Regions from separate parts of the Stenotrophomonas sp. YJH_SMC_33 genome, predicted to be linked through region 2. Evidence: predicted binding sites of a transcription regulator. Region 2 holds the regulator's gene; the other holds the start of a gene.
What was found. The regulator FliA, encoded in region 2, starts transcription of late flagellar genes. The targets are predictions, from matches to a motif close to TAAAGTTTNNCNNNCNNNGGCCGATAA.

Region 1 (3,183 bases), on a different contig from region 2:
AGTCATCGCGCATCCGGGCGAACACCCCGTGGAAGTCCCCCTGCATGCGCACGGTCAGGTCACCGCGCGAGATGGACTGCAACAGGCTCGATACCTGCACCAGGTTCTCGTCGGTGGTCTGCATCAGCCGGTTGAGCCCGGCCACCATGTCGTGGAAATCGTGAGCGAAGCGCTGCTCGTCACCGCGCAGGCTGAAGTCCCCCGCCGCTGCTGCCGTCGCCAGCCTGCGGATCTCACCGTTGATCGCTGACAGGCTGGCCTTGGTCTCGTCCATCGCCTGGGTGATCGCGGCCTTCTCGCCCGGCAGAGGATCCATGTCTACCGACAGATCGCCCCTGGCGTAGTGCTTCATTACTTCGATCAACCGGTTCTGCACCTGCACATGCGAGCCGACGAGCGCATTGGTCTCGTGCACCATGCGCCCGTAGTCACCGGGGAAGGCGCTCTCATCCATGCGATAGCTGAGGCTGCCCGCATCGTGCTGGCGAGCCAGTTCCCCCTGCGCCGCCATCACAGACTGCAATTGCGCCTGCATGCGCTGCATCGACCTGAGCAGCTGCGTCACCTCATCGTTGCCGGAGGCGTCGATGCTGCTGTCCAGCCGCCCGTTGGCGATGCCATCGGCGAGCTTCACGGCTCCCTCCAGCGGCCGGGTCAGGCTGCGGGTGATGGCCCATGCGGCCAGCGAGCCGAGTATCAGGCTCAGCACGCCGAACACGATCGACAAGGTGCCGGTCCACGCCTCGGTCGCGCGGTAGTCCTCGCGGCTGCGCGCCGTCAGCACCTCCTGGTGCCGCAGCAGGGTGGAGATCGCCTCGTTCCAGGCCGTCGCCAGGCCCTGCTCGGCAAGCAGCTCCTTGGCTGCACCGTCGAAATCGCCGGCCTTCATGCGCTCATGCAGTTGCCGGGTGGACGCGTCGGTGGCCTTGCGTGCCGCGTCGATCCGCGCGACCAGCGTATCGCCGGTGGCATCACGCGGAATCTTGATGTACTTGGCCCATATGGCGTCGTAAGCCTGCGACAGCTCCTGCGCCTTCCGATAATCCCTGTCGAAATCCTCACCGCGCTTGATCACCATCAGCCGGCGCTGCATCAGCACCGCATTGTTGGTATCCAGCATCTCGTTCAACAACCGCATTTTCACCATGTTGACGTCCACCACTTTCTCGAACTGGGTGGACTTCAGGTGATTTCCGTACAGCGCCAGGCCGACGATGGCGACGATGAACAGCAGCAGCAAACCAAACCCGGCGCCCAGCCGGGATCCCACTCGGAGGTTGCGTAAGGCGAGCATCTCAATTCCCTTGATCAATGGCCGTACGGTCGATGGCGGCGCAGGCAGGGGAAACTTTATGGGCCGATATTATTGTATCGATCCAGATATCCTGAAATGTGCGGGCTGTTGTGAAAACCGCGCACCGGCAAATTCCTGCAACCGCACATTTCCAAACGTGCATCGGACCACCCACTGTCCGACCTGAATGCGGGTTATTCACTTTGCGAGCCGGTGACGGCGCATGGAGAACGAGTAGCCAGCATTAACTTGGGCTGCGAAGAAGCCACCAGAGGCATGTGCCACGCTTCCTTCCGCCTCTGGCCTGGGAAAGAACGTTCGATACTTTCTCGGGAGAGCCTCATGAACTCGCGCTCAGTATCGGTGTTTCTCCGGAGTAGTCCCTGGCATCCATGACCGATGCAGAAGATGCATGGCGGCGTGGCGTCCGCCCACTGCAGAGCAAGCCACCACGTAGCCAGTGCAATGATTCGCATCGTCGCTGGCCCTCTACGCATCCTTCGACGTCCGTCGTGACCTGTGGCAAAGGCGCACCGCGATGCCATATGGCATTCAGCCCGGAGCGACCGCGCAAAGCTCTCTCGTGCTGGGCCATCAACAACAGCGCGGACCACGCTACAGTCGGCGCATGACCCTCGTCCTGCAGATTGAAGGCGCCGCCATTGATGACATCGCCAGCCTTTACACGGAGATCAACCGCGTGTTCATGGCCGGCGAGGCATGGCAGCTCGGGCCGAGCCTGGACGCACTGGACGACCTGCTGCATGGCGGCTATGGCGCGTTGGCCGGGCAGGCGCAGGCCACGCTGATCTGGCGCGATATCGCCCACAGCCGTGCGGCCCTGGGCGTGGAGGCGACCTGCCAGTGGCTGCAGGCCAAGCTGGACGCACCAGGCAGCTTCAACGCGCGGGCGATCGCCCGCCGGCTGCAGGCGGTGCGACAGGGCGAGGGCCCGACCTACTTCGAGATCGTCATGCAGATCTTCGACAGCCATCGGCAGATCACCCTGGTACCGGCCTGAACCCTTTTTCGTGCCGCACCGGCCTGCCATCAGTGGCGGCAGCCCTGCGCCCCAGCAGTTACCATGGACGGCCCTGTACCGGCTCCGCTGCCGCCGCCCTCCGGCGCGGCCGGACGCCCCGATTCACGAGTCCCATGTCCAAAGACAAGTCCGCCGAACACACCCCGCTGATGAAGCAGTTCTTCGCAGCCAAGTCCGAGTATCCGGACCTGCTGCTGTTCTTCCGCATGGGCGATTTCTACGAGCTGTTCTACGACGACGCGCGCAAGGCCGCGCGCCTGCTCGACATCACCCTGACCCAGCGAGGCAGTTCCGGTGGCGCACCGATCCCGATGGCCGGCGTGCCGGTGCACGCGTACGAAGGCTACCTGGCACGGCTGGTGGCGCTGGGCGAGTCGGTGGCGATCTGCGAGCAGATCGGCGATCCCGCGCTGGCCAAGGGCCTGGTCGAGCGCAAGGTGGTGCGTATCGTCACCCCCGGCACGGTCACCGACGAGGCGCTGCTGGATGAGCGCCGCGACACCCTGCTGATGGCCCTGTCGCGCAGCAAGCAGGGCTATGGCCTGGCCTGGGCCGACCTGGCCGGCGGCCGCTTCCTGGTCAACGAAGTGGAAACCGACGACGCTCTGGAAGCCGAACTGGCCCGTCTGGAACCGGCCGAGCTGCTGGTGCCGGACGAGGAGAACTGGCCGGAGTTCCTGCGCCAGCGCACCGGGGTGCGCCGCCGCGCACCGTGGCTGTTCGACGCCGACAGCGGCCGCCGCCAGCTGCTGGCGTTTTTCAAGCTGCATGACCTGAGCGGCTTCGGCATCGATGACAAGCCGCGCGCGACCGCAGCCGCGGGCGCCCTGCTCGGCTATGTCGAGGA
Region 2 (3,183 bases):
TGTTCGGTCAGGCTGCGGCATTCCTCGGCCAGGTCCAGGGTGCGGTGGGTGGCCTGTTCGGTCATCGCCACCACGTGGTCCAGGCGCGCGCAGGCGTCATCCAGCTCACCGGCCTCGCTGGGCACGGTCGGCAGTTCACCCAGCGCCTGTCCCAGCTCGCGGGCCAGCCGCGACAGGCCGCTCATCATCGGCTGCGTGCGCAGCGCGACCAGTCCGTCGATGCGTTGCCGCCAGGCAGCTTCGTCACCGGACTCCAGTGCGTCCAGGGCTTCCTGCAGGCGCAGGGCCAGGGCGTTCTTGTCGACCGTGGTATCCATCAGGCGCTGGCCGCCAGGCGTTCGAAGATCTTGCCGAGCTTCTCTTCCAGCGTCTGCGCGGTGAAGGGCTTGATGATGTAGCCGTTCACGCCGTTCTGGGCGGCCTCGATGATCTGTTCGCGCTTGGCTTCGGCAGTGACCATCAGCACTGGCAGGGTCTTCAGCTTGGCATCGGCGCGGATCGCCTTGAGCAGCTCGATGCCGGTCATCACCGGCATGTTCCAGTCGGTGACGACGAAATCGAAGGACTGGCTCTGCAGCAGCGACAGCGCGGCATGCCCGTCCTCGGCTTCGGCGGTATTGGTGAAGCCAAGATCGCCCAGCAGGTTCTTGACGATGCGACGCATGGTCGAGAAGTCGTCGACGATCAGGATGCGCATGTTCTTGTTCAAAGCAGAGTTCCTTTGTTGTTCATTCCGGGTGGCCGGGGGCAGCCGCCTCGGGCATGTTCACTCTTCCAGGCCGGCGTCGGCCGCCTCGAAAATCTTCAATCGTCCACGCAGGCGCAGCACGGCCTGGCCGTGGATCTGGCAGACCCGCGACTCGCTCACGCCGAGCACCGCGCCGATCTCCTTCAGGTTCAGTTCCTGCTCGTAATAGAGCGAGAGCACCAGCTGTTCGCGCTCGGGCAGGTGGCCGATGGCCTTGCCCAGCTCGCGGCCGAACTCGCCGCGCTCCAGCACCTGCTGCGGGGTCGGGCCGCCCTGGGCGACGGTGTCCAGCTCGCCCTGGTCCTCGATGCGTGACTCCAGGCTCAGCACCTGGCCACGCGCGGCGTCTTCCATCAGCCGCAGGTATTCGGGCAGCGGCATCTCCATCGCGGCGGCCACTTCGGTGGCGCTGGCGGCACGGCCGGTGCTCTGTTCCAGGCGGCGGATGGTGGCAGCGGCGTCGCGTGCGCGGCGATGCACCGAGCGCGGCACCCAGTCGCCACGGCGGATCTCGTCGATCATCGAACCGCGGATGCGGATCGAGGCGTAGGTCTCGAACGAGGCGCCCTGGTCGGCGTCGTAGCTGCGCGACGCTTCGATCAGCCCCATCATGCCGGCCTGGATCAGGTCGTCCACCTCCACGCTCGCCGGCAGGCGTGCGGCCAGGTGGTGGGCGATGCGCCGCACCAGGTCCGAGTGCTGGGAGATGACCTCGTTGGCCGCCGAGCGCTGGACCTCCCGGTACTGGGCTGCGCCTTTCATGCGGCCACCCCGCGCTGCTTGAGAATGCGCTCGAGGAAGAACTCGACGCCGCCACGCGGTTCGGTCGGCGCCTGCCAGCGTGCGGTGCGGCGCGCGATCTCGGTGATCGCCAGCGCGGCCGGGCTGGACGGGTAGGCCTTCACCACCGGTTGCTGGCGCTGCACCGACAGGCGCAGCCAGTCGTCCTGCGGCACGCAGCCCAGGTAGTTCAGCGAGACATCGGCGAGGAACTTCTCGCACACGCGGGTCAGCTTTTCGTACAGCACGCGGCCCTCGTTGGGATCGCGCACCATGTTGGCCACCACCTGGATGCGGTCCACGCCGCGCTCGCGCGACAGCACCTTGATCAGTGCGTAGGCGTCGGTGATCGAGGCCGGTTCGTCACAGACCACCACCACGGTGTCCTGCGCGGCCTGGCAGAAGGTCAGCACGCCGTCGGTGATGCCGGCGGCGGTATCGACCACCATGATGTCCAGCTCGCGTTCCAGTTCGGAGAACACGTTGACCAGGCCGACATGCTCGGCCGGGGCCAGCTCGGCCATGTGCCGGCGGCCGGAAGCGGCCGGGACCACCAGCACGCCGTTCGGGCCTTCGACGATGACGTCGTCCAGCGAGCAGCGGCCGGCCACCAGGTCGGCCAGCGTAAAGGTGGGGTTCAAGCCCAGGATCACGTCGATGTTGGCCAGGCCCAGGTCGGCGTCCAGCAGCAGCGTGCGCTTGCCCATGCCCGCCAGCGCCACAGCCAGGTTGGCCGAGACGTTGGTCTTGCCCACGCCGCCCTTGCCGCCGGTCACCGCGATGGTGCGCACAGGGCCGAGCGGCTCGCTGCGGGTGGCCGACAGCGGGAAGGTCTTGGTCAGCTTGGCGTACTCACGCGACGGCATGGTTCAACTCCGGGTTGCAGGGCATATCGGCCGCTCGGCGCAAATCTTCAAGGCGAAGTACGAGATTGGCTGCACTGGCCCGGTGCAGGTCCTCCGGGACGTCCTGGCCATCGGTCACCCAGGTGATCGGCAGGGCATGGTCCACGGCCACAGACAGGGCGTTGCCGAAGCGGCCGGTCTCGTCCAGCTTGCTCAGCACCAGACCCTGCAGGTTGGCGGCGCCGAAGCGGCGGACCACCTCGTCCATGTCGCCGAAGCTGGTATTGGCCGGCAGCACCAGCAGGGTGCGCACCTGGCGGGCGGCACGCAGCCACTGCAGCTGGGCGGCCAGCGCGCGGTCGCGCGGGCCCAGCCCGGCGGTGTCGATCAGCACCAGCTTGTAGTCCTTCAGGCGTTCCAGCAGCTGGTCCAGGTCGGTGCCGCTGTTGGCCTCGTGCACCGCGATGCCGAGCTGGCGGCCGTAGCCGTACAGCTGCTCGCGGGCGCCGATGCGGGCGGTATCGGTGGTGACCAGGGCGACGTCACGCGGCGCGTGCTTCTCGGCGAATCGCGAGGCCAGCTTGGCGATGGTGGTGGTCTTGCCGGCGCCGGTCGGGCCGACCAGGGCGATCACGCCGCCTTCTTCCAGCGGGTCGACCGGGGCGATCGGCAGCTTGCGCGAGATCAGCCCCAGCATCAGGCCGCGGCCACGATGGGCTTCGGTCTCCAGCGGGATCTGCATGGCCACGTCGCGGGCCAGGCCGGCATCGAAGCCATATTCGTCCATCAGGTCCAACGCGGTGGCGCGCA

Region 1: a site for FliA is predicted at 1,327-1,353, ahead of AC5P9W_RS05145 (methyl-accepting chemotaxis protein). Genes of this name have one in related genera too.

What each region holds. Positions count from the first base shown of each region.
Region 1 is NZ_JCAFVJ010000002.1:277,203-280,385, reverse strand. It holds gene AC5P9W_RS05145 (methyl-accepting chemotaxis protein) at 1-1,294, opposite strand, end outside; gene AC5P9W_RS05140 (barstar family protein) at 1,923-2,315, shown strand; gene mutS (DNA mismatch repair protein MutS) at 2,450-3,183, shown strand, end outside.
Region 2 is NZ_JCAFVJ010000018.1:30,960-34,142, reverse strand. It holds gene AC5P9W_RS18860 (protein phosphatase CheZ) at 1-317, opposite strand, end outside; gene cheY (chemotaxis response regulator CheY) at 317-709, opposite strand; gene AC5P9W_RS18850 (RNA polymerase sigma factor FliA) at 767-1,510, opposite strand; gene AC5P9W_RS18845 (MinD/ParA family ATP-binding protein) at 1,507-2,394, opposite strand; gene flhF (flagellar biosynthesis GTPase FlhF) at 2,381-3,183, opposite strand, start outside.